DNA from 4 places in the Streptomyces sp. NPDC008092 genome. Region 3 is predicted to be linked to each of the others. Evidence: riboswitches for the same ligand, from Rfam matches in the RefSeq annotation. Region 3 holds a riboswitch; each other region holds the start of a gene.
What was found. A riboswitch is a leader RNA that binds a small molecule or an ion and turns the genes downstream of it on or off. The one in region 3 is predicted to bind S-adenosylmethionine.
Positions count from the first base shown of each region.

Region 1 (7,434 bases), on a different contig from region 3:
ACCTCTCCACCCTCATGGAGGGGCTGGTCGGCGCCTCCCCGCTGATCGGCATCTTCGTCGGCGGCCCGCTCTTCGGCCGCCTCGCCGACCGCCTCGGCCGCCGCCCGGTGTTCCTCGCCGACATGCTGATCTTCCTGGTCGGCTCGGTCCTCCAGTTCTTCGTCACCGACGGACTCCAGCTCTTCCTGATCCGGCTGCTGATGGGTGTCGCGATCGGCGGCGAGTACGCCATCGGCGCCCCGCTCCTGTCCGAGTACGCCCCGAAACAGGGCCGCGGCCGGCTGCTGGCGAGCCTGGAGATCAGCTGGTACGTCGGCTACGCGCTCGCCACCGTGGTCGGCGCCCTGTTCGCGGACGTCGACGGCGGCTGGCGCTGGTCCCTGGCCAGCAGCGCGGTCATCGCGGTGGTGTGCGTGTCCCTGCGGGGCGGCATCCCCGAGTCGGCCCGCTGGCTGCTGAGCAGGGGCCGCCGGGAGGAGGCCGAGGCACTGATCGAGCGGTACGGCATCGAGATCGACGTCGACGCCGAACTCGACGAGCGGAGCGCGACCGGACAGGCCGGGTTCTGGGCGCTGTTCAGCAAGGACCACCTCCGCAGCACGGTCTTCGCGAGCGTCTTCTGGGCGGCCCTGGTGCTGCCGTACTTCGCCATCGGCACGTTCTGGACCCAGGTCTTCGACGCCCTCGACATGGGCGACAACGCGGTCGCGGCGCTGCTCGTCTACTCGTTCACCGCGGTCGCCGGGGTCACGGCCGGCTGCCTGGTCGTGGACCGCATCGGCCGCCGCAGGCTGCTGATCCCGCCGTTCTGGATCACCGCGGTCTGTCTCGCGCTGGTCGCGGTGTGGCCGCACTCGACGCCCGTCATCGTGGGCGGCTTCCTCTTCTTCATCTTCCTCAACGCGGCCTCCAGCGCGCTTACCGCCGTCTACCCGCTGGAGGTGTTCCCCACCTCCCTGCGCGCCACGGGCGTCGGCTTCGCCACCGCGATGAGCAGGGTCGGCGCGGCCGTCGGCACCTTCCTGCTGCCGATGGGACTCGACCGGTTCGGAGTGGAGTTCGTCCTCCTCGTCGGTGCCGGGGTGCTCGCGATCGGCGGGCTGGTCTCCCAGTTCCTCGCCCCCGAGACCACGGACCTGGACCTCGCGAAGGCGGCGCGGACGGCGCGCGGGCCGGTGAACGGCTGACGCCCCGCTTCGGCGACGCCGAGAAGGCCACGAACGCCCCGGAGGCCCCGCGCGCGAGCGACCGCGGGGCCTCCGGGCGACCGACGCGGGTTCCGGCGGCGGCAGGTGACACGACCGGCATGCATAGTTTGCGGCCCCCGGTACGGTCCCTGACCCCGTGCCCCGACGTAGCGTGAGCCCGTCACCGCTTGCCCGCCCCGCACCACCGGGAGTCCCAGATGGCCCGCTCCGAAGCCCGCGTTCCCACCGACCGCCCCGCCCGCTACGCCAAGCAGCTCGCCTCGCACCTCGGCCGCCGCTCGCAGACCAGCTGGGACGAGGAGACCGGCACCGGCGGCATCGTCTTCCAGAACGGCACCGGCACCCTCACCGCGACCGAGGGCGCCCTGCTGCTCACCGTGGAGACGGAGGCGGAGAACCTCGACGTCCTGGAAGGCGTCGTCGGCCGGCACCTGGTGCGCTTCGGCACCCGTGACGAACTCGTCGTCGCCTGGCAGCGCGACAACGGGGAACCGGGCACCACCCAGCGCAACTCCGAGGCCCCGGCGCCCCACTGACCTAGTCGAACTGGCTCGGCAACGGCGCCGGCGTCTTGCCGGACAGCACTTCCTTGAGGCGCTTGGCGCCGTTCTGCACGGCCAGGACGGTGCTGTCGTGGTCGACGCCCGAGAGGCCGCCGTTGGTGACCGCGGCCCCGGAGGCGCCGACGCGCAGCACCGCGACGTCCAGGGTGGTCGTGGCGGGCTGCCCGTTCGAGGTGCCCTGGACGGTGACCGTGAGCGCCGCCAGCGCGTCGCCCGCCTTGGGCGGCTCCTTGTACTCGACGACCTGCACGGTCCGCTTGCTGCCGTCCGAGGCGGTGGCCGAGAACTGGTTGCACTCCGTCGGGAGGTTCTTCAGCCACTTGATGGTGGCGTCCACGGAGGCCTGGCCGTAGTCCCCCACCTGGTACAGCAGCCGGGAGTCCGCCGAGGTGAAGCCGCGCAGCCCGGAGGCGCCGGTGGCGCGGCCCAGCAGGGTGTCGGAGTACAGGCTGTCCAGCAGCCGCTGGCAGTCGGCCGCGTCGGACCTGGCGGTGAGGAAGCCGGCGACGTCGACCTTCCCGACCAGCATCTGGTTGCGCCAGGTGGCGGCGTCGTTGGCCAGCTGCCAGTCGTCCTCGATGTCGGCCGGCGTGATCAGCGCGGCCTGCGCCCCGGGGCCGGTGAGGGCGGGGGTGCGCGACGGGGCCGGGGAGCGCTCGGCGGCGGGGGAGACGGCCGCGGCCTCGGGGGAGCCGCTGCCGTCCGAACAGGCCACCGCCGTGGCGAGCAGGGTCCCCGCCGCCAGGGCCGTGGCGAGCACACGCGCGGGTCGGGACGGACGGGTCATCGCGACTGCCTCCTCGGGAACGCGGTACGTCCCTCCGCGGACGGCGCCGGTGCGCGTCCTCCGCGGGAAGACGTCGGTACGTCCCTCCACGCCATCACCGGCCAGGGGCGCCGACCACCCGCACGTGCCATTCGGGTGAGCGTCACGACCCGGCCGCCGAGATGCGCACCCGCCTGCTGCCGCAGCGCGGGCACACCGCGTCCGTGAGCGGCGACGGCACCGCCCGGCCGGCCTCGTCGACGTACTCCAGGGTGGTCTGCAGCTCCGGGTCGGCGACCGGGTCGGTGAAGAACACCGCCTGGAAGGCGGCCTCCCAGCCGTGGCCGCACCGCCCGCAGCGGAACGCGAAGGTCTCGGGCACGGCACCCGGCACCGGCCCGGGACCCGGGGGCTCGGTCATCGGCTCCGGCTCCTGTCACTCGGCCTTCCCCACCAGCGCACCGCCCCGGCCGGCCGGCGGCAAGTCGGGGCCGGGTGTCCCAGGCGTGGACGCCCCCTTGACGCCGGGCGGGGGCCGATCGACACTCCAGTTGGGAATCCTAGTGAAAAGGTAGGGAAAGATGGGTCGCCTGCGCACGCTCACCGGCAGCCACCGCCGCGAGAGCCCCGCGCCCTGGCCGGCCCCCCTGCTCACCTCCCGCCGCCACCTCGACCTGCTGCGGATGTGCGGCGCGACCGGCCGCAGAGGCTGAGCGCCCGATCCCGGCCGTACGGGCCGGGTGCCCGTCCGCCGGGACGCACCACGGCTCACCGAGCCACGGCGCATCGAGCCATCGAGTCACGACCCATCGACTCACGACCCACCAAGTCACGACCCGCCGAGAACCCACCGACGAACGCTTCCGCCGCGCGTACGTCCGCGCGCCCGCCCCGGGGAGACGCATGTCCATCACTCCACTCGCCGCCCTGCCCTCCGTCCGCACCGCCCCCGCCTTCCGGGGCCGCATCGGCCGCGACGCGCGCAGCGGCCACTACGCCGTGCCGCGCCGCTACCGGCTGCACCTGTCCACCGCGTGTCCCGACGGCCTCCGGATCGCCGTCGGCCACAGCCTGCTGGCCCTGGACGACTGTTGTCCGGTCACCTTCCTGCCCGCCGTCCCGGACTGTCCCGACGGCAGCCACGCGGTACTGCGCCCCCTGTACGAGGCCAGTGCGCACCGCTACTCGGGACCGGCCCTCGCGCCGGTGTTCAGCGACGGATGGTCCGGCCGCATCGTCAGCACCCACAGCCGGGACATCCTGCGCGACCTGGACCAGCACTTCGGCGACGGTGCCGCCCGGCTCTACCCGTGCGGTGCCGAGGCCGAGATCGAGGCCGTCGAGCGGCTGTGCGCCGAGGACGTCGAGCAGGCCGCGCAGCGCGCCGGGCGCGAGGGCGGCGACCCGGCGGCGCTGGAGACGCTGCTCGCCGCCCTGGACGAACTGGAGCACCGGCTGACCGGGGTGGAGTTCCTGGTCGGCGGTCAACTCACGGCCGCGGACATCGAGTTGTGGGTGACCCTGGTGCAACTCGACACCGTGCACCGCAACCACCTGGACGCCGCCGCCGTGCACGCCGTCGCCGGCCACCCGGTGCTGTGGGCCTACGCCCGGCGGCTGGCCGCCCACCCGGCCTTCGGCGTTCACCTCGACCTCGACGGCATCGCCCGCCGCCACCACGGCCGTTGCCAGGGCCTGGAGGCCGCCGGCGCGGCCGTCCAGATCCTGGACTGGGCGGGCCACGCGGCGGACGCTCCCGGCGTTCCGCGCAGGTGAGAGCGGTCCGAACCGTTTCGCCAGTCGGACAGGCGTTGACATTCGTTCGGGCAACTGCGTTACTTACGGACCAGAACGGTCATGAGCGTCAGCATCAAGCCCTGGCTTGCTGACCGGCAACCCTCGCATCGCGGTGGGGTGCCCCAGGTGACGACCGGACCGACGACGTTTCGGCAAGCGACGATTCGGTAAGCGCGAGGCCCTCCCGGGGCCGGCACGACAGTGACAGGTGACGGACATGTACGCAGCTTCCAGGACGGCCCAGCGCCGCGCCGCGGGCTGCGTACGCCCGTACCCGAGCCCGCTCGTCGCCGACCGCGCCGTCGACCTGCTCCGTGTCAACAGCGCCCTGTGTAGCGCGTGTACCGCACCGGGCTGTGCCCGCTGTCGGATCTGACCAGGCCTTTCCGCCGGTTTTCCGCAGCTTCGCACCCCAGCGTCCCCGTCGAGACACCGGCCGCCCGGTGTGCCGCCGTCCGCCCAGCCCCCGTGCCCGCGCGCCTCCGCGCACCGTGCCGTGCCCGAACACGGCCCGGTGCGCGGCCACCGCCGTGGGACACGTGGGCGTCCGACTCCGCCGGAGCCCGCCATGAGTGAACCCCCAGGCGCCACGATCGCCGCCCCCGAGGCGCCCCCCGCAGCCGACGAGCCGTCACCACCCCTCGCAGCACAGCGCGTTCAGCCACTGCGCAGGCCCGGACGGTGGATCGCCACCGCCGTCGTCCTGGTCCTCGTCGTCCAGTTCGCCCACGGACTGGTCACCAACCCCTTCTACCAGTGGGACCGCTTCGGCTACTGGTTCCTGCGGCCGACCATCCTCGACGGACTGGCCATCACCCTCGAAGTCACCGCCTACAGCGCGGTGCTGGGCCTCCTCGGCGGCATCCTGCTCGCCCTGGCCCGGCTGTCGAAGAGCCCCGTGCTGCGCGCGGTCAGCTGGACCTACGTGTGGGCGCTGCGCTCCGTACCGCTCATCGTGGTCCTGCTCTTCCTCTACAACTTCAGCGCCCTGTACAAGACGTTGAGCATCGGCGTCCCCTTCGGGCCGGCCTTCTTCTCCTTCGACGAGTCGAAGCTCGCCACCGACATGGTCGTCGCCGTCATCGGCCTCAGCCTCAACGAGGCCGCCTACGCGGCCGAGGTGGTCCGCGGCGGCATCCTCTCCGTGGACCAGGGCCAGCACGAGGCGGCCGCCGCGCTCGGCCTGCCCAAGGGCTACCAGTTCCGGAGGATCGTGTTCCCGCAGGCGCTCAGGTCGATCACCCCGAACTACGTCAACCAGCTGATCGGCCTGATCAAGAGCACCTCGCTGGTCTTCTACGTCTCGCTGCTCGACCTCTTCGGCTCCGCGCAGAGCATGGGCTCCACCTACCCCGGCGACATCGTGCCGCTGCTCCTGGTGGTGACCGTCTGGTACCTGATCCTGACCAGCGTCGTCTCCGTCGTCCAGTTCTACGTCGAGCGGTACTACGCCCGAGGCGCCACCCGCACGCTGCCCCCGACCCCCCTCCAGAAGCTGCGCACCGGCCTCACCGACCTGAGCGCCCGCATCCGCCGGGAGGCCGCGGTATGACCGCCACCGACACCCTGGACACGGCCCCCGCCGCCCTGGAGATAACCGGCGTCCACAAGTGGTACGGCGCCCACCGCGTCCTGGACGGCATCGACCTGACCATCCGTCCCGGCGAGGTCACCGTCGTCCTCGGCCCGTCCGGCTCCGGCAAGTCCACCCTCCTCAGGGTCATCAACCACCTGGAGAAGCCCGAGCGCGGCCACGTCAGCATCAACGGCGAGCCGATCGGCGTGAAGCGGCAGGGCGACCGGCTGAAGGAGCTGAGCGAACGCGCCATCCTGGCCCAGCGCGGCCGGATCGGCTTCGTCTTCCAGAACTTCAACCTCTTCCCGCACCTGACCGTGCTCGACAACGTGGCCGCCGCCCCGGCCGCCACCGGGAAGCTCAGCAGGCCCGCGGCCCAGGCCCTGGCCAAGGAACTCCTGGAACGGGTCGGCCTCGGCGAGCGCATCGGCGCCTACCCCCGGCAGCTCTCCGGCGGCCAGCAGCAGCGCGTCGCCATCGCCCGCGCCCTCGCCCTGCGCCCCGGCGTGATCCTCTTCGACGAGCCGACCTCCGCCCTGGACCCCGAACTCGTCGGTGAGGTCCTCGCCGTCATCAAGGACCTGGCGACCAGCGGCACCACCCTCGTCATCGTCACCCACGAGATCGGCTTCGCCCGCGAGATCGCCGACCGGGTCGTCTTCATCGACGGCGGCCGGATCGTCGAGCAGGGCCCGCCCTCCGAGGTCCTCGACAACCCCCAGCACGAGCGGACCAGGGACTTCCTCAGCAAGGTCCTCTGAACCGCACCCCTCTCACCGCACCTCAACCACACCTTTCACCGCAACACGAAGGACAGACAGCCATGCCCACGCTCCTCACCCGACGCAGCCTGATCAGAGGCATCACCGCGGCGACCGCCGTCGCCTCCCTCGCCACCGGGCTCGCCGCCTGCGGGGGCGACAGCGACGCGGCCACCACCACGGCCGCCGCGAAGACCGGCGAGGTCGTCATCGGCCAGGTCTCCAACGGCGCCGCGACCCAGACCACGATCAAGGTCTCCGAGGTCAAGTCCATCAGCGCCGAACTGCCCGACTCCGTCAGGAAGAGCGGCAAGCTCGTCATCGGCGAGGGCGCCCTGCCCGCCGGGTTCCCGCCGCTGGCCTACGTGGGCAGCGACCAGAAGACCCTCACCGGCTCCGAGCCCGACCTCGGCCGCCTGGTCGCCGCGGTCTTCGGCCTCAAGCCCGAGATCCAGAACGCCACCTGGGAGAACATGTTCGTCGGCATCGACAGCGGCAAGGTCGACGTGGCCTTCTCCAACGTCACCGACACCGAGGAGCGCAAGAAGAAGTACGAGTTCGCCTCCTACCGGCAGGACAACCTCGCCTTCACCGTGCCGAAGAAGAGCACCTGGAACTTCGACGGCAACTACGAGAACCTCGCCGGCAAGACCGTCTCCGTGAGCGCCGGCACCAACCAGGAGAAGATCCTCCTGGAGTGGAAGAAGAAGCTGGAGAGCGAGGGCAAGAAGCTCACCGTCAAGTACTTCCAGGACAGCAACAG
Region 1 covers NZ_JBIBHY010000007.1:356,842-364,275, forward strand. The annotation lists gene ACFZB3_RS24615 (MFS transporter) at 1-1,187, shown strand, start outside; gene ACFZB3_RS24620 (DUF2218 domain-containing protein) at 1,406-1,744, shown strand; gene ACFZB3_RS24625 (hypothetical protein) at 1,746-2,558, opposite strand; gene ACFZB3_RS24630 (hypothetical protein) at 2,701-2,958, opposite strand; gene ACFZB3_RS24635 (hypothetical protein) at 3,119-3,250, shown strand; gene ACFZB3_RS24640 (glutathione S-transferase C-terminal domain-containing protein) at 3,441-4,313, shown strand; SAM riboswitch class IV at 4,391-4,514, shown strand; gene ACFZB3_RS24645 (ABC transporter permease subunit) at 4,903-5,886, shown strand; gene ACFZB3_RS24650 (ATP-binding cassette domain-containing protein) at 5,883-6,671, shown strand; gene ACFZB3_RS24655 (transporter substrate-binding domain-containing protein) at 6,734-7,434, shown strand, end outside.
Region 1: it holds a riboswitch for S-adenosylmethionine, as region 3 does, so the genes downstream of both, ACFZB3_RS24645 (ABC transporter permease subunit) here and thrC (threonine synthase) in region 3, are expected to answer to the same signal.

Region 2 (7,434 bases), on a different contig from region 3:
ACACCACCACCCCCTGGACCAGCGGGATGTCCTGAGTGGTGACCGCCCCGGCGGTCACCCGGCCCAGACCGTCGCGGGAGAACACCGTCTCGACCACCACCGAACCGGCGATCAGCTGCCCGACCAGCAGGCCGACGACCGTCAGCGCCGGCAGCGACGCGTTGCGCAGCGCGTGCCGCAGATGCACCCGCCACCGGCCGGCACCCTTGGCGCGCGCGGTCTCCACATAGGCCTGGTCCAGCGCGGTCAGCAGGCTCTTGGCCAGCACCTGGGCGACCTGCGCGCCGGTCGGGACCGCCAGTGTCAGGGCGGGCAGCACCAGGCCGCGCAGCCCGTCGTTGCCGAACGCCGGGAACCAGTGCAGCTTGAACGAGAACGCCTCGACGAGCAGCAGCCCCACCCAGAACGTCGGGACGGACACCCCCAGCGGTGGCAGCGACAGCAGCAGCTGCCGCAGCCACCGCCGCGAGGTGTACGTCGCCGCCACCGCGAGGCCGCCGCCGAGGACCACCGCGAGCAGCAGCGCGGCACCGGTCAGCTGGAGCGTCTGCGGCAGCGCGTCGGCCAGGGTGGAGGTGACCGGGCGGCCGGTGGAGACCGCGTCGCCGAAGTCCCCGCGCGCCGCCCGGCCCAGGTACTCGGCGTACTGCACCAGCACCGGCTTGTCGAAGCCGTACTCGTGGCGCAACTCGGCGAGTTGGGCCGGATCCACCTGCCCCGAGTCCATCCCGGCCCCGGCCATCGCCGAGACCGGGTCGCCGGGCAGGAAGTCCAGCACCAGGAACGACACCGTGTACGCCGCCCACAGCACTCCGGCCGCCTGCGCCAGCCGCTTGATCACATAGCGGCGCATCCGTTAGCCGATCCAGGTGTCGTGCAGCTGGATACGGCTGCCGGAGTCGAACGCGAGGTCGTGCACCTTGTTCGAGACGCCCAGCTGGGTCTGGAGCTCCACCACCGGTATGTCGTAGGCGTTCTGCACGATCAACCGCTGTGCCTCGCCGACCAGTTGCCTGCGCTTCGCGGTGTCCGTGGTAGCGGCCTGCGCGGACAGCGCCGTGTCCAGCGAACTGGCCGGCAGGTGGTAGAAGTTGGCCAGCTTCGTGGAGAAGGAGCTGCGCAGGATGTCCGGGTCGGCGCGGGTCGTGTTCCCCCACACCACGTCGAAGTCACCCGACTGGAGCGTGGTGGCGAACTGGGTGACCGGGAGCTGCTTGAGCACCACGCCGATCCCGACGGCCTTGAGCTGCTGCTGGACCAGCTCCAGCGCGGGCTGGTTGGTGGCCGCGTTCGGGAACCAGCTGATCGTCAGGGTCAGTTTCTTGCCGTCCTTGGTGCGGACGCCGTCGCTGCCCGACCGCCAGCCGGCCTGGTCCAGCAGGGACTTGGCCTTGGCCGTGTCGAGGGCGAGGTCCGCGGAGAGATCCGTGTAGTCGGGCGTGGTGTGCGCCAGGATGCTGGTCGCCGGCTGGGTGCCGGTCGGGAAAACGGTGTCGGCGATCTGCTTCCGGTCGACGGCGGCCGAGATCGCCTGACGGACCTTCGGGTCCTTCAGCAGCGGCCGCGAGTTGTTGAGCCCCAGGCCGAACACCACACCGGGGTTGGCCCGGCTCCGCAGGGCGACCTGGCCGCCCTTGAGCGCCGCCTCGTTGGCCTTGCCGACGCTGCTGATGGCGTCCACCTGCCCGGACTGGAGGCTGCCGGCCCGCACCCCGGCCTCGGGCACGACCTTGAACACCAGCTTGTCCAGGTAGGCCTCGCCCTTCTTCGACCAGAGCGAGGAGCCCCAGTCGTACCCGGTGCGCCTGGCCAGGGTGACCGACTGGTTCTGCACGTACTGCTTCAGCACAAACGGACCGGACCCGACCACCCCGTCGCTGCACTTCTCCTGCGGGGTCTTCCGCACGCTCGCCGAGGACTCGATCCCCAGCGAATGGGTCGAAGTCGCCTGCAGGAACTGCGCGTTGGGCTGCTGGAAGGTCACCTTGACGGTGAGCGGGTCGACCACGGCGGTGCTCTTGACGCCGCTCAGGTAGCCCTCGGCGAGAGTGCCCAGGGCGCCCAGTTCCGGCACCGCGTCGAAGTTGTCCTTGACCACCTGCGCGGTGAGCTTCGACCCGTCGCTGAAGGTGACCCCCGAGCGCAGGTGGAACGTGAACGTGGTCGCGTCGGCGCTGATGTCCCAGCTCCTGGCGAGCCAGGGCACGATCCTGCCGGTCTTCGGGTCCTGGTCGGTCAGGGAGTCCACGATCTGGCGCACCGAGTAGATGGTGTCGTTGCTGCCGACCTGCTGCGGATCCACGCAGCCGGCGTCGGACCCCACCGCGAAGGTCAGGGTGCCGCCGGACCTCGCCCGGCCGCTGCCGGCGCCGGAGCCGTCGTCGCCCGAACCGCACGCGGTCAGCAGGACGCTGGTGGTCAGGAGCGCGGCCAGGGGCGCCCATCGGGAGGGTCTGAAATCCGGAAGTGCAGTCACGGAGGGCTTTCTCCTACTCGTGTCACCGGGGCACGACCACGCACGGATGCACGGAGGCACGACGGTGTGTGCGGCCCGGACGGATCGGCTCCGGCCGGGTGTGCGCTGTGCAGAAAAGGGGGGTTGGCATGCGGACGACACCGGGAACCGGCGGCGAGGGTAAAGGGCGGCGCGAAGGGGCCTGGGCCGGTGACGGATGTCAGCCGGTGGCAGCCGGGCCGGTCAGGCCCGACAGAGGCAGCTGGTCGAGCGCTTCAGATCGATGTGGCGCCGGCGCGAGAGCCTGGAGTACGCCGTGGCGTCGGCGGGGGAGGCAGCGGAGTCGTCGCTGTGCCGCATGTCCAACCTCCCCGTCTCCGGCCCCGGTCACGGGACCACGCGCTTGCGGGAGTCATCGGTGACCCCGCCGGGCTTTCACCTGGAGCACCCCACCGCGCGGGAGGGTTGCCGGTCAGCGAGCCAGGGCTTGACGCTGACACTCAATGCCGTTGGTGATGCTACGGATCGATTTTGGCGTACGTCAATGGCGCAATGTGACGCCCTGTCCGGTGAACGGGGTCGTCTCATGTGGCGGGACGGATGGTGGACGCACCTTGTTCGGTGTGCTTTGATCCGGCCATGGAGACCGCAGGTCAGGCAGACGTCGTGCTGCTCGACCCGTTCTGTCCGGGCCGCCGTGCCGACCGGTTCGCCCAGACCCGTCGCTGACCACTCGCTCCCTTCCGCCGCCGCCTTCACCTCCGCCGCGTCGGGCCCTCACCCGGATCCGGACCGGCGTCGCGGGCATCCGGGCGCGACAGGCGCCGCCCGGCCATGGCGGTCGTGTCACCCCTCCCGGCCTTCGCCGACCCGGGCGGCACCGCCTTCGAACCCGTCCCGGTGTGGGAGCGTGCCAGTGGCATCGTCGAGGAGTACCTGTGGGTCTCCGGCCGCCCCGAGCAGCCGGCCGCCCGGCGCGGAACCGCCCCACGTCGCCGAGGTCACCGCGTGAACCAGCCGAGGGAGAGCCGCTCATGACCACCTTCCCCACCGCACAGGCCGTGCGGACCACCCCCGAAGGACTCCTGTGGGAGCCGAGCGAGCGCTGGGTGCGCGGCCGCAAGGGCGACGTCACGGTGGTCGACAGCCGCCATCCCGTCCTCGTCTGGGAGCCCGGGGTGCCCGTGCCGCTGTACGCGTTCCCGCGCGCCGAGGTACGCGAGGAACTCCTCAAGCCCGCGAAGAACCCGCCGACCGGGACCCACACCGGCTCGCGAATCTTCTACGACGTCGAGGCCGACGGCGAACTGCTGGAGAACGCCGCCTGGACCTTCCCGGCCGCCGACCTCGCCGACCACATCGCCTTCGAGTGGTTCCGGCGCGTCGGGCGGGGCCTGGACCACTGGTACGAGGAGGAGGAAGAGATCTTCGTCCACCCCCGTGACCCGCACAAGCGGGTCGACGCCATCCCCAGCAGCCGGCACCTCGTGGTCGAGATCGACGGCACGGTCGTCGCGGACACCCGCCGGCCGGTCCTGCTCTTCGAGACCGGCCTGCCCACCCGCTACTACATCCCGCGTGAGGACGTCCGCCTCGACCTGCTCGAAGCCACCGGCCACCACACCGGCTGCCCGTACAAGGGCACCGCCGAGTACTGGTCCTGGCGCGGCGAGGCCGACGTCCCGCCCGACGTCGTCTGGAGCTACCCGGACCCGCTGCCCGCGGTCGGCGCCGTCCAGGGGCTCCTCGCCTTCTACAACGAGGTTGTCGACATCACCCTCGACGGCGAACGCCTGGAGCGCCCGGTGACCCACTTCAGCAGCGCTCTCGCCGGGCAACAATGAGGCCGTGCCGACGGCGGTGCTGACCGCCGCCTCCGCCGGCAGCCGGCCGGGCCGGGGCCGGGCACTCGGCGCCGCCGACGTGTCGTCACGGTTGGCCGAAGGTACGCAGGACGAGCCCTTCGCGCAGTCGGGTCAGCCGGTCGATCTCGGTGTCGAGGGCCGCGAGCCTGCGGGCGATCACCCCGGAGCCGGGCCGGTCGCTGTCGGGGTGCCCGCAGCGCCCCGGGGGCAGCTCGCCGAGCATGGCGAGCCGGTCGGCGAGACTGCGCAGGTCCTCGACGGTCAGACCGAGCGCCAGCAGCTCACGGATGACCCGGACCCTGGCCACCTCGTCGGGCCCGTACTCACGTTGCCCGGCGGCCGTGCGCCGCGGTGCCGGCAGCAGCCCCCTTTCCTCGTAGAACCGCAGTGCCCGAGGGGTGGTCCCCGCCGCTGCCGCCGCGTCCCCGATCCGCATGTCCGCCCCCGAGCCTCGGAGCCTCTGGCCCGCCGCCGCGCCGTGGACCTCGTCGGGGTCGCCGCCCTCCTCGGACCGTGACGCTCAGAGGACTTCGGAGAGCCTGCCCGTGGCCACGTCGAAGACGAAACCGCGGACGCGGTCCTTGTGCACGACGAAGGGGTCCGACTTGATGCGCGCGATGGACTGCCGCACGTCCGTGTCCGGATCGGCGAAGGCTTCCGCCGCCCAGGGCGGACGGATTCCGGTGTCCTTCTGGACCGCGTCCTTGAACCCGTCGTCGGTGAAGGTCAGCATGCCGCAGTCGGTGTGGTGGATGAGGATGATCTCCTCGGTGCCGAGCAGCCGCTGGCTGATGGCGAGCGAGCGGATCTCGTCCTGGGTGACCACACCGCCCGCGTTGCGGATGACGTGGGCCTCGCCGTCGTTCAGGCCGAGGATCGCGTAGACGTTCAGCCGGGCGTCCATGCAGGCCACGACGGCGAGCCGCCGGGAGGGCGGCAGCGGGAGCGGGCCGGAGAAGGACTCCGCGTAGCGGGCGTTGTTGGCCAGCAGTTCATCGGTCACGGACATGGGGGACCTCGGCTTCCTCTGGTGCGACGGGTGACTGGGGTGGGCGGTGGCACGGTGCGGCCCCGGATGCCCCGGGGCCGCGGAGCACGGTCACGCGGCCCGGCTACAGAACCCGTCGAAGAGGTGGACGCGACGCGAGGGCCAGAAGCCCGTCAGCGTGGCGGCGAAGGTCGCCATTTCCCCAGTGAACCGGCCGGCGCCCCCGTCGGCAAGAGAGCGGCGAGCCACCGACGGGCTGAGGGCGGCCCGGGCCTGCCGAGTTGGCCGCTGCGGGTTGCCGGATGCCCAGTCGTCCGGAAAGTGCGCTCTTGTCGTGACAGGGCAGGACGGCGGACTCTTGCAGCAGGCACAGCGGTACGCGTACCGGACGTCGGACCCCCGACGACCCTGAGGCGGCTCAGGAGGCCCCCGGATGTCGGTTTCACCGGAGTGCGGCGGTGACGGTCGTGCCGTCACCGAACAACAGGCGGAGGCGCTGGTCGAGGGGGTCTGCTTCAAGACGGGCCCGCCGCGCAGCGTCGGCGTGGAGGTGGAGTGGCTCGTCCACCGGGAGGGTGCGCCGCACGAGTCCGTGGGCCGGGAGGAACTGGCAGCGGCCCACGCCGGCCTGCGGACCCTCCCGCTGACGTCCGGTCTGAGCATCGAGCCCGGCGGCCAGGTGGAACTGAGTTCCCGGCCGGCCCCCTCGCTGGCCGCGTGCGTCTCGGAGGTCTCCGCCGATCTGGACGCGGTGCGCACCGCACTGCGCAGGCAGGGCCTGGCCCTGGCCGGCATGGGCGTCGACCCCTGGCAGCGGCCGCGCCGTTTCCTGCGGGAGCGGCGGTACGACGCGATGGAGGCCTGCCTCGACCGGACGGGCCCGGCGGGGCGCACCCTGATGTGCACGTCGGCCTCCGTCCAGGTGTGCCTCGACGCCGGATGGGAGGGGTCCGGCGTCATGGGGTTCGCGCGCCGCTGGTGGCTGGCACACCACCTGGGCGCGGTCCTGGTCGCGGCGTTCGCGAACTCGCCGATGGCCGAGGGCCGGGCCACGGGCTGGCTGTCCACCCGGCAGCTGATGTGGGCGGAACTCGATCCGGGCCGGGCCGGCGGGCCCTCCCTGGCCCACGATCCGCGGCACGCCTGGGTCCGTCGGGTCCTCGACGCGCCGGTGATGTGCGTACGCCGCGACGGCCCCTGGGAGGTGCCGGACGGGGTGAGCTTCCGCGAGTGGACCCGCTCGCGCACCATGCGCCCCCCGACCCGCGCGGACCTCGACTACCACATCAGCACGCTGTTTCCGCCGGTCAGGCCACGCGGACACCTGGAGCTGCGCATGATCGACGCACAGCCCGGCGACGACGGGTGGATCGTGCCGCTCGCGGTGGTCACGGCCCTGTTCGACGACCCGGGCGCCGCCGCGATCGCGAACCGGGCCGTGACCCCCCTCGCCGAGCGCGGTGCCGGGGCCCCGGCACCGCACAATCCGCTGTGGACCGCCGCGGCCCGCCACGGGCTGGCCGACCCGGACCTCAGGCGTGCCGCCGTGACCTGCTTCGCCGCGGCGCTGGACGCCCTGCCGCGACTGGGGGCGAGCGCCGCGGTCGTGGCCGCCGTCGCGGCCTACGCCGACCGCTACGTCGCACGCGGGCGCTGCCCGGCCGACGACGTACTAGACCGGGAGGCGCGCGCCCGGCTCCGAGCGGAATGGTGAGCTGCGCCGCGGTGTTGGCCGAGGACGGTCAGAGGTCGTCAAGACGCCTGTGGAGCAGGAGAGTTCGGGCCGCGATGTGCTCCGCGGCGACTCCGCGCGACGTCCTTTGGCCAGTGCATCGACCGAACAGGGAAGGACACTGCGTGCGCGCATACGGATTCAAGTCGAACGGCGGACCGGAAGTCCTGGAGGAGATCCAGGTGCCGACTCCGCGGCCGGGCCCGGGCCAGGTGCTGATCGAGGTCGCGTACGCCGGGGTGAACTTCGCCGAGGTGCAGCACCGCCGGGGCGAGTTCGGCGAGCCCGACGGCCCCGGGGGCTACGACGTGCCCGGGCTGGAGGTCTCCGGCACGGTGGCGGCGCTCGGCGGCGGGGTGACGGAACGGGTCGTCGGCGAGCAGGTCGCGGCGTA
Region 2 covers NZ_JBIBHY010000002.1:514,675-522,108, forward strand. The annotation lists gene ACFZB3_RS07255 (ABC transporter permease subunit) at 1-853, opposite strand, end outside; gene ACFZB3_RS07260 (ABC transporter substrate-binding protein) at 857-2,476, opposite strand; gene ACFZB3_RS07265 (putative leader peptide) at 2,699-2,815, opposite strand; SAM riboswitch class IV at 2,850-2,963, opposite strand; gene ACFZB3_RS07270 (hypothetical protein) at 3,290-3,493, shown strand; gene ACFZB3_RS07275 (DUF427 domain-containing protein) at 3,490-4,299, shown strand; gene ACFZB3_RS07280 (MerR family transcriptional regulator) at 4,385-4,756, opposite strand; gene ACFZB3_RS07285 (carbonic anhydrase) at 4,841-5,329, opposite strand; gene egtA (ergothioneine biosynthesis glutamate--cysteine ligase EgtA) at 5,742-7,022, shown strand; gene ACFZB3_RS07295 (zinc-binding dehydrogenase) at 7,166-7,434, shown strand, end outside.
Region 2: it holds a riboswitch for S-adenosylmethionine, as region 3 does, so the genes downstream of both, ACFZB3_RS07265 (putative leader peptide) here and thrC (threonine synthase) in region 3, are expected to answer to the same signal.

Region 3 (7,434 bases):
TGGGTCCACATATTGAACGGCGAGACAGTAAGAGAACAGGGGCAGTACACGTGCGGCGGCGTAGGGCAGGAATGATCGCGGTGGTGTCCGCAACGGGCATGACGGCGGTCCTCGGTGGATGCGGGACGACGGGATCCTCGGACGTCACCCTCAGACTCGTCGCCGCCGACTACGGGGACTCCGCCGCCAACGGCTCCCAGAAGTACTGGGACAAGCTGGCCAGGGCGTACGAGGCCCAGCACTCCGGCGTGAAGGTCGACGTCACCGTCTACTCGTGGAACGACGTCGACCGCAAGGTCAAGGACATGGTCGCCGCCGGCAAGGCCCCCGACCTCGCGCAGATCGGCGCGTACGCCGACTACGCGGCCGCCGGCAAGCTGTACGAGGCCGGCGACCTGCTCTCCATCCCGGTCCAGGCCGACTTCCCGTCCCAGCTCGCCGAGGCCGGCCAGTGGAACCACGCGCAGTACGGCATACCTTTCGCCGCGTCCACGCGCGTCCTCTTCTACAACAAGACCCTCTTCGCCCAGGCCGGCATCACCACCCCGCCCACCACCTGGGACGAGCTCGCGGCCGACGCGAAGGCGCTCAAGGCGGACGGCGTGAAGTACCCGTACGCGCTGCCGCTGGGCCCCGAGGAGGCGCAGGCGGAGACCATGCAGTGGCTGCTCAGCGGCGGCAGCGGCTACACCGACGACACCGGCACGTACACGATCGACTCCTCGCAGAACATCGACACCCTCACCTGGCTCAAGGACGAGCTGGTCGGCAAGGACCTGACCGGCCCGGTGGCCCCCGGCAGGCTGAACCGCGCGACCGCGTTCGCCGCCTTCGCCGACGGCCAGGTCGGCATGCTCAACGGCCACCCCACGCTCATCAAGCAGGCCGAGAAGAAGGGCGTGGAGTTCGGCACGGTCCCGATGCCCGCCCGCGCCGGCCAGAGCACCGGCACCGCCTCCATGGGCGTCGCCGACTGGATGGCGGCGTTCAAGCAGAACGGCCACGCCGAGCAGGTCGGCGACTTCCTGAACTACGTCTACAGCGAGAAGAACGTCCTCGCCTTCTCCCGCGAGTACGGCCTGCTGCCCGTCACCACCTCCGCGTCCCAGGCGATGACCGACTCCACCCGGGCCGAGGACAAGCAGCTGCGCCCCTTCCTGGAACAGCTGCCCACCTCGGAGCTCTACCCCGCGGGCAAGACCTCCTGGGCCGCGATCAGCGCCGACGTCAAGAAGCAGATCGGTACGGCGGTGAGCCCGGCCGGCAACCCCACCGGCGTCCTCACCCGGCTCCAGGCCGAGGCGGCGACGGCGGACAGCCGGACGGCGGCGGCGACCGGCTGAGCGCTACCGTTCTCGCCATGGACCGGCATGAACTGGGCGAGCGCGAGCGGGCCGTCCTCGCCCTCGAACGCCGGGGCTTCCCGAGCCCCGGCGCGAAGGAACGCGCGATACGCGAGGAACTGGACCTGGCTCCGGTGCGCTACTACCAGCTCCTGAACGCCCTGCTGGACGACGAGCGGGCGCTGGCCCATGACCCGGTGACGGTGAACCGGCTGCGGAGGGTGCGGGACGCGCGGCGGGGGGAGCGCTGACCTGACCTGCGGGCCGGTGGGGGCTGGTCGCGCAGTTGACGGGGTGCTGCCGATACTGTCGGCTGTATGGGAACCCACATCACGGAACCCCTTCCGACGCCCCGCACCGCCGCCGGGCGTGACGGCCTCGCCGCACTGCTCGCGCAGCCCGGCTCCGCGCTCGTCGGCCTCGACTTCGACGGCACGCTCGCGCCGATCGTCGCCGACCCCGAGCAGGCGCGGGCCCACCCGGACGCCGTACCGGTGCTGGCGGCGCTCGCGCCGAAGGTGGCCGCCGTCGCCGTCGTCACCGGCCGCCCGGCCGAGGTGGCCGTCCGCTACGGCGGCTTCGCGGGCGTACCCGGCCTGGAACGCCTCGTCGTCCTCGGCCACTACGGCGCCGAACGCTGGGACGCGGCCACCGGCGAGATCACCGCCCCGCCCCCGCACCCCGGCATCGCCGCCGTCCGCGCCGAACTCCCCGCCGTCCTCCACCGCGCCGGAGCCTCGCACGGCACCTGGATCGAGGAGAAGGGCCGGGCGATCGCGGTCCACACCCGCCGCGCCGACGACCCCCAGGCCACCTTCGAAACCCTCCGCACCCCCCTCACCGACCTCGCCACCCGGCACGCCCTGATCGTCGAACCGGGCCGCCTGGTCCTGGAACTCCGCCCCCCGGGCATGGACAAGGGCGTGGCGCTCAGTGAGTACGCGAGGCACATCTCCGCGGGCGCGGTCCTCTACGCGGGCGACGACCTCGGCGACATCCCCGCCTTCGCCGCCGTAGAGAAACTCCGCGAGGAAGGCGTCCCGGGCCTGCTGGTATGCAGCGGCAGCACAGAGGTGACAGACCTGGCAGACCGCGCGGACGTGGTGGCGGAGGGCCCGGAAGGAGTGGTACGGCTGCTGAGAAGCCTGGCAGCTCTGAGCGCCCCCTAGCCGTGGCGCCCCTTCAGGGGCGCTGGGGGTACCCCCGGCCGAAGGCTGGGGGAGGAACTGCGCGACCAGCCCCCACCGGCCCGCAGCCGAACCACTACCCGGGGCTACCCGCCCAACGCCTCCACCTGCTCAAGAAACCACCGCGCCGGCGGCAACCCCGTAGCCGCCTCCGCCAACCTCTTGCACCGCTCCGCCCGCTCCTCCACCGGCATGCCCAGCGCCAGCGCCAGCGCCTTCGCCGTCCCCCCGATGTCGTACGGGTTCACGACCACCGCGTCCTCGCCCAGCTCCTCGTACGCCCCGGCCTCCCGCGACAGCACGAGCACGCACCCCTCGTCGGACACCACCGGGATCTCCTTCGCCACCAGGTTCATGCCGTCCCGGATCGGGTTCACCAGCGCCACGTCGGCCAGCCGGTACGCCGCCAGCGACCGTGCGAAGTCGTCCTTGACGTGCAGCACCACCGGCGTCCAACCGGGCGTCCCGTAGACCGAGTTGATCTCGTCCGCGACCCGCTGCACCTCCGCCGTGTAGTCGCGGTACACCGACAGGTCCTGCCGCGACGGGTACGCGAACGCGACATGCACCACCCGCTCCCGCCACTCGGGGTGGTCGTCGAGCAGCTGCCGGTACGCCAGCAGCCCCCGCACGATGTTCTTCGACAGCTCCGTCCGGTCGACACGGACGATCGTCTTCCGCCCTTCGCCGCCGATCTCCTCCCGAAGAGCGGCCATCCGCTCGCCGACGTCCGGCTCGTGCGACCGCTTCCGCAGGAAGTCCGCGTCGGCCCCCAGCCCGTGCACCCCGATCCGGGTCCCGCCCGACGACGGATCGGCGGCCGGGATCCCCGGTCCCAGCACCGCGTGGCAGCAGGCGACGAACGCGTCCGCCCACCGCCGCGTCAGGAACGCCGCGTGGTCCGCGCCCAGGATCCCGGTCAGCAGCTCCGCCGCGATGTCGTCGGGGAGGAGGCGGAAGTAGTCCGGCGGCGCCCAGGGGGTGTGGGAGAAGTGGCCGATCCGCAGGTCGGGGCGGAGCCGGCGGAGCATCCGGGGGGCCAGCGCCAGGTGGTAGTCCTGGATGACCACCACCGCGCCGTCGGCCGCCTCCTGCGCCAGCGCTTCCGCGAAGGCGCGGTTGTAGGCCTGGTAGGACGCCCACCGGCGCCGGAACTCCGCGTCGAAGACCGGCTCCAGCGGGGTCTGGTAGAGCATGTGGTGGACGAACCACAGGACCGAGTTCGCGATGCCGTTGTACGCGTCGGAGAACACGTCCGCGTCGATGTCGAGCATCCGGACCTGCTGCCCGCCGCTGTCCTCGGCCGGCAGCCGGCCGCCCCCGGCCCGCCGCACCGCCTCCCGGTCGCCGTCGCCCAGCGCCGCGCACACCCACACCGCGTTCGCGTCCGGCCCGATCGCCGACAGCCCCGAGACCAGTCCGCCGCCGCCCCGCTTGGCGTGCAGCGAACCGTCCTCGCGCAGGTCGTACGAGACCGGGCCGCGGTTGGACGCGACCAGCACCTCGGCACCGCCGGTGGAAGCCATGGGGGAAGCCATACGCGTCAACCTAGCCCGGCCCGTAAACGCTCAAACGTACGGCCGGGCCCGACGCGCCGCCGTATACGGCCGTACGGCGAAGACGCGCCATCCGGTGCCCGCCCGGTACGAAGGCGTCACGCCACTCGGTGCGCGGCCCTGCGGCGACGTCACGCCACCTTGCGTTCGGCGTACTCCGCGATCTCCGCCATCGGCGGCCGTTCCTCCGTGTCCACGGAGTACGTGCGCGGTTCGAAGCCGTCCTCGCCGCGTTCGAACTGGGTGAGGGAGGGGCGGATCAGGTGGCCGCGGGCCAGGCGGAGCTGGGCGGTGCGGTAGATCGCGGCGGACATCCGGCCGAGGGCCTGGCCGTCCTGGTGGCGGTGTTTGCGGACGCCGACGTCGACCTGGGCGAGGGCGTCGAGGCCGACCAGGTGCAGGGCGTCGACCAGCATGCCCAGCTCGACGCCGTAGCCGACCGGGAAGGGGAGCTGTTCGAGGAGCGAGCGGCGGGCCGCGTACTCGCCGCCGAGCGGCTGGACGAAGCCGGCCAGCTGCGGCCAGTGCATGTTCAGCAGCGGGCGGGCCATCAGCTCGGTGACCCGGCCGCCCTGTCCGGCGGCGCCGCCGAGCGGGCGGTCGTACATCGCCTTGACCAGGTCCACGTCCGGGTCGGTGAGGAGCGGGCCGACGATGCCGGTGACGAAGTCGGAGGAGAAGTCGCGCAGGTCGGCGTCGATGAAGCAGACGACGTCCCCGGTGGTGACCAGCAGGGAGCGCCAGAGGACCTCGCCCTTGCCGGGGACGGCGGGGATGCGGGGCAGGATCGCGTCGCGGTGCACGACGCGGGCGCCGGCCGCCGCGGCGACGGCCGCGGTGCGGTCGGTGGAGCCGGAGTCGACGACCACGATCTCGTCGACGAGCGGCACCTGCTGCATGAGGTCGTGGCGGATGATCGCGACGATGTCGCCGACGGTCTCCTCCTCGTTGAGCGCGGGCAGCACGACGCTGACCGTCTGCCCGGAGGACCGTTTGGCGGCCATGATCCGGTGCAGCGGACGGTCGGTTACGGACCAGGAGCGGGTGGCCAGCCAGCGCTCGACTTCTTCCAGCACGGTCAGCGGCTCCTCACTGTCACGGCCACACGGCGACGTGTGATCCATCTCGCGGTTCGGACGACTCACTCAACTGTCCTGGCCTTCGGTTACAGTCTTGAACAACGCCGATGACCATCGCATGTCCTGGGGTCACCCGGCGTTGACAACCACATACCGCTCATCCAGAGGGGCAGAGGGAAACGGCCCGTTGAAGCCCCGGCAACCCTCCAGTCGGTTCTCGTAGATCGCCGATCAGTGTCGATCGCTCGCGAGGCTCCCGGCTAGGGAAGGTGCCAAATCCGTCTCACGGCGAGATGCGTCGTGAGGAAGATGAGGAGAAAGGGCCTCGCCTCACATGGCTGTGCAGACTGTTGCAAGCACCACGGAATCCACCGTAGACCTCGGCCCCGCCGCTGCCCTGAGCTGCCGCGAGTGCGGTCACCGCGTCCCGCTCGGTCCGGTGTTCGCGTGCGAGGAGTGTTTCGGCCCGCTGGAGATCGCGTACGACTTCTCGGCCTACGACACCGAGGAGCTGCGGAAGCGGATCGAAGCGGGTCCCGCGAACATCTGGCGCTACGCGCCGCTGCTGCCCGTCCCCGCGGACGTGGCGACCAAGCCGAACATCAACCCCGGCTGGACCAAGCTCGTCAAGGCCGACAACCTGGCGAAGGAGCTGGGGGTCACCGGCGGGCTGTACGTGAAGGACGACTCCGGCAACCCGACGCACTCCTTCAAGGACCGCGTCGTCGCCCAGGCCGTCGAGGCCGCCCGCGCCTTCGGCTACACCACCCTCTCCTGCTCGTCCACCGGCAACCTGGCCGGCGCGGTCGGTGCCGCCGCCGCCCGGGCCGGCTTCCGCTCCTGTGTGTTCATCCCGCACGACCTGGAGCAGGGCAAGATCGTCATGGCCGCGATCTACGGCGGCGAGCTCGTCGGCATCGAGGGCAACTACGACGACGTGAACCGTTTCTGCTCCGAGCTGATCGGCGACCCGGCCGGCGAGGGCTGGGGCTTCGTCAACGTCAACCTGCGGCCGTACTACGCGGAGGGCTCCAAGACCCTGGCGTACGAGATCTGCGAGCAGCTCGGCTGGCGGATCCCGGACCAGCTGGTCATCCCGATCGCCTCCGGCTCGCAGCTCACGAAGATCGACAAGGGTCTGCAGGAGCTGATCAAGCTCGGGCTGGTCGAGGACAGGCCGTACAAGATCTTCGGTGCCCAGGCCGAGGGGTGCTCGCCGGTGTCGGTGGCCTACAAGGAGGGCCACGACGTGGTCCGCCCGCAGAAGCCGAACACCATCGCCAAGTCCCTCGCCATCGGCAACCCGGCCGACGGGCCGTACGTGCTCGACATCGCGCGGCGTACCGGCGGTGCGGTGGAGGACGTGAACGACGAACAGGTCGTCGACGCGATCAAGCTGCTTGCGCGGACCGAGGGAATCTTCGCGGAAACGGCCGGCGGGGTGACGGTTGGAGTCACCAAAAAGCTCATTGAGAATGGGCTGATTGATCCGGCGAAGTCGGTCGTTGTACTCAACACCGGTGATGGACTGAAGACGCTGGACGCGGTTGCGGGAACCGGGCTCACCGCGACCATTCGCCCGAATCTGGAGTCTTTCCGCGAAGCCGGGCTCGCCTGAGTCCCCCGAGAATTAGGGCGTTGCCCAGACCGGAGGTAAAAACGTGAGCGTCACCGTTCGCATCCCCACCATCCTGCGCACCTACACCGGTGGTCAGGCCGAAGTCGCCGCCGAAGGGGCCACCCTCGGCGAGGTCATCTCGGACCTGGAGAAGAAGCACACCGGGATCTCCGCACGCGTTCTCGACGACCAGGGCAAGCTGCGCCGGTTCGTCAACGTGTACGTCAACGACGACGACGTCCGCTTCGAGCAGGGCCTGGAGACCGCCACCCCGGACGGCGCCGGCGTCTCCATCATCCCGGCCGTCGCCGGCGGCTGACCTGCTGACCTGCATGACAGGCTGATCGAATGACCGAACATTACCTTCGGTAACGCCGATCACCGACTGTTCATCTGATTGCCCCCTCCGTGAGAGAAGCGGAGGGGGCAATTCTGTGTGGTTGAGCGCGGTACAGTTGGGGAACACGGTCCCGATCTCCAGGTCGGGAGCCCCGTATTCGATACCGCGAGCCCGGCAAGAAGTAGCCAAAGTATGCGGGTTATATGCGGCTTTTGTGACCTTTACGGGGCCCGACTTGCCCTGAATTCGGCCGAATTCTTGCTACATTCCGGACCCCTTCCGTCCAGAATTCTCGTCCGATTGACCTGTTG
Region 3 covers NZ_JBIBHY010000005.1:573,962-581,395, reverse strand. The annotation lists gene ACFZB3_RS19050 (extracellular solute-binding protein) at 72-1,343, shown strand; gene ACFZB3_RS19045 (DUF3263 domain-containing protein) at 1,361-1,594, shown strand; gene otsB (trehalose-phosphatase) at 1,661-2,512, shown strand; gene ACFZB3_RS19035 (trehalose-6-phosphate synthase) at 2,617-4,056, opposite strand; gene ACFZB3_RS19030 (glucosyl-3-phosphoglycerate synthase) at 4,218-5,162, opposite strand; SAM riboswitch class I at 5,320-5,481, shown strand; gene thrC (threonine synthase) at 5,500-6,783, shown strand; gene ACFZB3_RS19020 (ubiquitin-like small modifier protein 1) at 6,827-7,102, shown strand.

Region 4 (7,434 bases), on a different contig from region 3:
GACCAGTCTCCTCCCCTTCCTCTTCTTCCTCCCGCTCCGCTTCCCGGCCTGGGTGGTCCTCCCGTTCTGGGCGGCCCTCCAGTGGCTGGCCCTGAACCAGGCCCCCTCCGGTCCCGGCGTGGCCTACCTCGCACACCTGGTCGGCTTCGGACTCGGGTTCGGTTACGCGTGGGTGCGGTACGGAAGAAAGAAGGGCGCGAAGCGCGGCCTCGGAAGGGGGGTGGTGGGCGACGGGCGGGCGACTAAAGTGAAGGTCGCCCCAGCTCCGGCACCCGAGGGAGAGAACCAGCCGTGATCACCGCGATCGTCCTCATCAAGACCAGCGTGGACCGGATCCCCGAGATCGCGGAACGGATCGCCGCACTGGAGAGCGTCAGCGAGGTCTTCTCCGTCACCGGTACGTACGACCTGATCGCCATGGTCCGGGTCAAGCAGCACGAGGACCTGGCCGAGGTCATCCCCGGCTCCATCAGCAAGATCCCCGGCGTGGAGGCCACGGACACGCACGTCGCGTTCCGCACGTACTCCCAGCACGACCTGGAGGCGGCGTTCGCGATCGGCCTGGACAGCTGAGCCAGTACGTTTCGGGGCGCCCCGACTGCAACGCGCCCCAAAGGGGCGCGGGGAACTGCGCGACCAGCCCCCACCGGTCCGCAGCCGGGCACGAAGCGCCGTGGTCCGCTGCGGGTACGTCGTGGCTGGTCGCGCAGTTCCCCGCGCCCCTGAAAAACAGGTAAGTCAGCTCACCGCCGGGACGCAGCGGCCGTCCTCCGTGCGGTAGGACCACTTGGCGCCCTCCGTCACCAGTTCCCGCACCGCGTTCACGAAGCGCTCCACGTGCTCGTCCGGCGTCCCCGCCCCGAAGCTCACCCGGATCGCGTTCAGGGACTTCTCGCCCGGTGCCGCCTCCGGCGCCCCGCACTCGCCCTGGGTCTGCGGGTCGGAGCCCAGCAGGGTCCTGACCAGCGGGTGGGCGCAGAAGAGGCCGTCGCGGACACCGATGCCGTACTCGGCGGAGAGGGCGGCGGCGAAGTGGGAGCTGTTCCAGCCGTCCACCACGAAGCTGATCACGCCGACGCGGGGGGCGTCGTCGCCGAAGAGGGAGAGGACCCGGACCTCGGGGACCCCGGCCAGCCCGGCCCGGACCTTCTCGATCAGGTGCTGCTCACGGGCGACCAGCGCCTCGAAGCCGGCCTCGGTGAGCGCCTTGCAGGCGGAGGCGATGGAGTAGGCGCCGATGACGTTGGGCGAGCCCGCCTCGTGCCGGGCGGCGCTCTCGTGCCACTCCACGGCCACTCCCCCGTCCTCGCGCCGGGTCACCCTGCGGCTGGCGCCGCCGCCCGCGAGGTAGGGCTCGGCCGCCTGCAGCCAGTCGGCGCGGCCGGCCAGGACGCCGGAACCGAAGGGGGCGTACAGCTTGTGGCCGGAGAAGGCGACCCAGTCGACGTCCAGGTCCTGGACGGAGACGGGGTGGTGCGGGGCCAGCTGGGCGGCGTCCAGGACGATCCGGGCGCCGTGCGCGTGCGCGGCGGCCGCGAGCTCCCGTACCGGCCACAGCTCGCCGGTGACGTTGGAGGCGCCGGTGACGCAGACCAGGGCCGGGCCGTACGGGTCGCGGTCGGCGAGGGCGCGTTCCAGGGTCTCGACGGCCTGGCGCGGGGTGCGGGGGGCGTTCAGGTAGGTGACGCGGGCGTCCTGCCACGGCAGCAGGGAGGCGTGGTGCTCGGTCTCGAAGACGAAGACCTGGCAGTCGGCGGGGAGGGCACGGGCCAGGAGGTTCAGGGAGTCCGTGGTGGAGCGGGTGAAGACCAGCTGGTCGTCGGGGCGGCAGTCGAGGAACTCGGCGACGGCCTTCCGGGCGTTCTCGAAGAGGTCCGTGGAGAGCTGGGAGAGGTAGCCGGCGCCGCGGTGGACGCTGCCGTAGTAGGGCGCGTACGCCGCCACGTCGTCCCAGACCCGCTGGAGGGCGGGGGCGCTGGCCGCGTAGTCGAGGGCGGCGTAGGTGACCTCGCCGCCGGTGACGAGGGGGACGGTGACATCCCGGCCCAGAACGGGCAGCGGGGCACAAACGGACCGGGCGGCGGCAGCGGTGGAGACGGACATGGCGGAACTCCCGTGAGAGGCAAGGCGGAATCACCGTGCGAGCGCGCGGACGACCGCGGCTCCGGCACGGGGAAAAAGGAAAAGGGGATGCGGAGGCGGGGCTCTGCGGCCCTATCGCATTCGCTTGCTCACGGGAGACTCCTCGACGACCAGGACCCCTGGTGTACGAGGGGTCCGCGCTTGCCGCAGACCTCGCTGCCTGCGGCCTGGTCTTCACCCGGGGCACCCCGCCACGGACGGAGGGTTGCCGGACAGTCGGCCGGGGCCTCATGACTGTCACTCATGACCTGGAAAGAAACGTAGGTGAAGTGATCGCCGCCGCGCAACTCCTGTCCGGATGACGGGACACCGCCACGGGCCGACCGCAGCCCCTACCTGTTCGTCGCCGCCGCCCAGCGCTCCAGTGCCCGCTTCGCCGCGCCCGAGTCGATCGACTCGGCCGCCCTGTCCATGCCGGCGCGCAGTTCCTCGGCCAGGGTTCCGGCGCCGGGGTCCAGGGCCACCAGCGCCGCCGCGGAGTTCAGCAGCACCGCGTCCCGCACCGGGCCCCGCTCGCCGTCCAGCAGCCTGCGGGCGACCTCCGCGTTGTACGACGGGTCGCCGCCCCGGAGCGCTTCCACGGGGACCAGGTCGATGCCGACCTCGCGGGGGTCGAAGGTCTCCTCCGTGACCTTGCCGTCGCGGACGATCCAGACGTGGGACGTGGCGGTCGTCGTCAGCTCGTCGAGGCCGTCGTCGCCGCGGAAGACCAGGGAGGAGTTGCCGCGCTCCGCGAAGACGCCCGCGACCACGGGGGCCATGCGGGGGTCCGCGACGCCGACCGCCTGGGCGCGGACCTGCGCGGGGTTGGTCAGCGGGCCGAGGATGTTGAAGACCGTGCGGATGCCCAGCTGGCCGCGCGCGGCGCCCGCGTAGCGCAGCGCCGGGTGGAACTTGACGGCGAAGCAGAAGGTGATGCCCGCCTCCTCGGCGACCTCGGCGACCCGCTGCGGGGTCAGGTCGAGGTTGACGCCGAGCTTCTCCAGGACGTCGGAGGCCCCGGACGCGGAGGAGGCCGCGCGGTTGCCGTGCTTGACGACCTTCGCGCCGGTGCCGGCCACCACGAGCGCCGACATCGTGGAGATGTTCACCGTCTTCGCGCCGTCGCCGCCGGTGCCGACGATGTCGACGGTGCGGCCCGGCACCTCGATGACGTTGGCGTGCGCGTACATCGTGCGGACGAGCCCGTTGATCTCCTCGACCGTCTCGCCCTTGGCGCGCAGCGCGACGACGAAGCCCGCGATCTGGGCGTCGGTGGCCTGGCCACGCATGATCTGGTCCATCGCCCAGGCCGTCGCCTCGGCACTCTGGTCCTGGCCGTACAGCAGCGCGTTCAGTACCTCGGGCCAGGAACGGCCCGCCGCGGTGTCGCCTCCAGCGGGGGTCACAGCGCTCATGGGGCCGCTCCTGATCGTCGTACGCGGAATGAAGGTCTCACGGCCTACCCTATCCAGCCCCGGGCACCGCGAAGGGCCCCGTCCGGTGTACGGACGGGGCCCTTCGGCTGTGGCGTGGCGACGCGGTCGATCAGTGGTGGCCGTGGCCGCTCGTGATCTCCTTGTACTCCTCGACGGTCGGCTTCGGGATCTGGTTGTCCTCGCCGTAGTAGGCGCTGCTCAGCTTGGCGCGGAGCTTCTCGGAGCCCTTGACCTTGCGCTCGACACCGTTCTCGTCGACCGCCGGGCCGACCTGGGCCGGCTCGTACTGGTGGTGCGCCGTGAGGGTGTGCAGCTGCTCCTGCGAGAGCGGCTCGTGGACCTCGATGAACTCACCGTGCGGCAGCCGCTTGATGATGCCGGTCTCGCGACCGTGCAGCACCTTGTCGCGGTCCCGGCGCTGCAGGCCCATGCAGATCCGCTTGGTCGCGATGAACGCGATCACCGGTCCGGCGAAGAAGAAGATCCGGACGAACCAGGTCACGTCGTTGATCGACAGGTGGAAGTGGGTGGCGATGAGGTCGTTGCCACCACCGATCAGGCCCACCATGTAGACCGTCACCCAGGCGACACCGAAGGCCGTACGGGTCGGGGCGTTGCGCGGGCGGTCCAGGATGTGGTGCTCGCTCTTGTCGCCGGTGACCCAGGACTCGATGAAGGGGTAGACCGCGATCGCACCCAGGACCAGACCGAACAGGACCAGCGGGATGAAGACGCCCAGGACCAGGGTGTGGCCCCAGAAGTTGATCTCCCAGCCGGGCATGTAGCGGATCAGGCCCTCGGCGAAGCCCATGTACCAGTCGGGCTGGGCGCCGGTGGACACCTGGTCCGGGCGGTAGGGGCCCATGGCCCAGATCGGGTTGATCTGGGTGGTCGCCGCGATGGCCGCGATGACACCGAAGACCAGGAAGAAGAAGCCTCCGGCCTTGGCCATGTAGACCGGCAGCAGCGGCATGCCGACGACGTTCTTCTCGGTCTTTCCGGGGCCCGCGAACTGCGTGTGCTTGTGGTAGAAGACCAGGATCAGGTGGCCCACCACCAGGCCGAGCATGATGCCCGGCAGCAGCAGGATGTGGATCGAGTAGAACCGCCCCACGAAGTCGTGGCCGGGGAACTCGCCGCCGAAGAGGAAGTACGAGATGTACGTGCCGACGATCGGCATCGACAGGATGGCGCCCTCGGTGAAGCGGACACCGGTGCCGGAGAGCAGGTCGTCCGGGAGCGAGTAACCGGTGAAACCGGTGAACATGCCCAGGACGAACAGCAGGAAGCCGAACAGCCAGTTGATCTCACGCGGCTTGCGGAACGCGCCCGTGAAGAACACGCGCATCATGTGCACGAACATGCCGGCGAGGAAGATCAGCGCGGCCCAGTGGTGGATCTGCCGGATGAGCAGACCACCGCGCACGTCGAAGGAGATGTGCAGGGTCGAGCTGAACGCCTCGGACATCATCTGTCCCTGGAGCGGGACGTAGCTGCCGTGGTACACCACCTCGTTCATCGACGGGTGGAAGAACAGCGTCAGGTACACACCCGTGAGGATGATGATGATGAAGCTGTACAGGCACACTTCGCCCAACATGAACGACCAGTGGTCGGGGAAGATCTTGCGCATGTTGGACTTGGCCAGGGAGTAGATCCCGAGCCGTCCGTCGGCCCAGTCGGCGACACGCTCGCCGGCCGGTGCCTTCCCGCGCTCGCGGCCCGCCGCGTCAGCGGCTGATGTCCGCGTGGAGTTCTCGTTAGTGCTCATCCGCGCTCCCAGAAGGCAGGACCGACGGGCTCGTCGAAGTCGCCGAGCGCCTGGAGGTAGCCCTCCTCGCTCACGCCGATGCGCAGCTGCGGCAGGGCGTGGCCGGCCGGGCCGAAGATCACTCGGGCTCCGTCGGAGAGGTCGAAGGTGGACTGGTGGCACGGGCAGAGCACGTGGTGGGTCTGCTGCTCGTACAGCGAGATCGGGCAGCCCACGTGGGTGCAGATCTTCGAGAAGGCGACGATGCCTTCGTGCGACCACTCGAGCTCGCGCTTGTCCTTGATGTTGTCCGGCTGCAGCCGGATGATCATCAGGGCCGCCTTCGCCATCACGTTCTGGAAGTCCTCCTGGGACTCCTCGACGCCCTCGGGCTTGGCGAAGGTCAGCGAGCCGACGGCGACGTCGGAGGGACGCAGCGGCTCGTTGGTGTTCATGTTGACGAGCAGCTTGCCCTTCGACCACGCCGTGTGGCGCAGCGAGGTGCCGGGCAGCGGGCCGAGGTCGCGCAGCAGCACGACGCCGGAGAGCGGGACCAGGGTCAGCGCGCCGAACATCGTGGTGCGGATCAGCTTGCGCCGGCCGATCGCCGACTCCTTCGCGCCCTGCTTGAAGTCGGCCAGGACCTTGGCCTTGACCTCGGGCTCGGCCGCGATGGCGTGCCGGTCGTCGGCGACCTCCACGTCGGACATCAGGGTGCGGGCCCAGTGGACCGCGCCCGCGCCGATGCAGAACAGCGCCGCGCCGAGGGTCAGGCCCAGGGCGAAGTTCAGCGCGCTGATGTGACCGATCGGGAAGACGAAGATCGACTTGTCTTTGGGGATCGTCACATAGGAGGCGATGAAGCCGACCGTGGCCAGCATCGACACCGTGAACAGCATGGCCACGACGCGCTCGGACCGCTTGGCGGCCCGCTCGTCGATGTCCTGGATCCGGTGCTCGTGGGGCGGCAGACCCGGGTCCGAGAAGGGGTCCTTCTCGTCCGCGACGCTCACGGCGCCGTGCCCGTGGTGGTCCTGCTCAGCAGGCAGGTTCTCTTCTGGAATGTCTTGGCTACTCATGACTTCTTGGCCTTTGCGGTCCGAGCGGCGACCCAGACGGCGACCGCGATCAGTGCACCGAGACCGAAGATCCAGGCGAACAGACCCTCGCTGACCGGCCCGAGGCCGCCCAGGTTGAGACCGCCGGGGTTCTCCGTGTTGCTGCTGTTGACCGCGTTCAGGTACGCGATGATGTCCTTCTTGTTCTTCTCCGTCAGCGTGGTGTCGGGGAAGGACGGCATGTTCTGCGGGCCCGTCTGCATGGCCTCGTAGATGTGCTTCGGGGCGACACCCTCAAGGCTCGGGGCGAACTTGCCCTTGGTCAGCGCACCGCCCGAGCCCACGAAGTTGTGGCACTGCGCGCAGTTGGTGCGGAAGAGCTCGCCACCCTTGGCGATGTCGGCACCGTCCGGGCCGTACTGCTCCGAGGTGGGGACCTCGGGACCGGCGCCCAGCGAGGCGATGTACGCCGCGAGCTGGTCGATCTGGGCCTGGGTGTAGATGTTCTTCTTCTTGACGACCTGCGGGCCCTGCGAGGTGGCGGCCGGCATACGGCCGGTGCCGACCTGGAAGTCCACGGCCGCGGCGCCCACGCCCACCAGGCTGGGGCCGTCGGACGAACCCTGACCGCCGGTGCCGTGGCAGCTGGCGCAACCGACCGAGTAGAGCTTCTTGCCCTCCTCGATGGTCAGGGACTGGGATGTTTCATCGGCCTGCGCCTTGCCCGCGGGTGCGAACGCGGCGTACAGCCCCCCTGTGCATGCCAGCGCGAGGAGTAGGACGACGACCGCCGCCAGCGGATGGCGTCGTCGTGCGGAGAGCTTTTTCACGGATTACCCCGGTGTCAGGATCTTCTGCGTCGATGCTTCTGGAAGCTTCTGGAAAATGCGCTTCTGCGGCGCGTGGTGCCGGCCCGGCTACTTGATCAGGTAGATCGTGGCGAAGAGGCCGATCCAGACGACATCGACGAAGTGCCAGTAGTAGGACACGACGATGGCCGCGGTCGCCTGCTCGTGCGTGAACCTCTTCGCCGCGTAGGTGCGCCCCAGGACGAACAGGAAGGCGA
Region 4 covers NZ_JBIBHY010000006.1:452,402-459,835, forward strand. The annotation lists gene ACFZB3_RS21995 (rhomboid family intramembrane serine protease) at 1-295, shown strand, start outside; gene ACFZB3_RS22000 (Lrp/AsnC family transcriptional regulator) at 292-573, shown strand; gene ACFZB3_RS22005 (aminotransferase class V-fold PLP-dependent enzyme) at 739-2,103, opposite strand; SAM riboswitch class IV at 2,275-2,391, opposite strand; gene trpD (anthranilate phosphoribosyltransferase) at 2,475-3,539, opposite strand; gene ACFZB3_RS22015 (cytochrome b N-terminal domain-containing protein) at 3,670-5,331, opposite strand; gene ACFZB3_RS22020 (Rieske 2Fe-2S domain-containing protein) at 5,328-6,389, opposite strand; gene ACFZB3_RS22025 (c-type cytochrome) at 6,386-7,198, opposite strand; gene ACFZB3_RS22030 (heme-copper oxidase subunit III) at 7,286-7,434, opposite strand, start outside.
Region 4: it holds a riboswitch for S-adenosylmethionine, as region 3 does, so the genes downstream of both, ACFZB3_RS22005 (aminotransferase class V-fold PLP-dependent enzyme) here and thrC (threonine synthase) in region 3, are expected to answer to the same signal.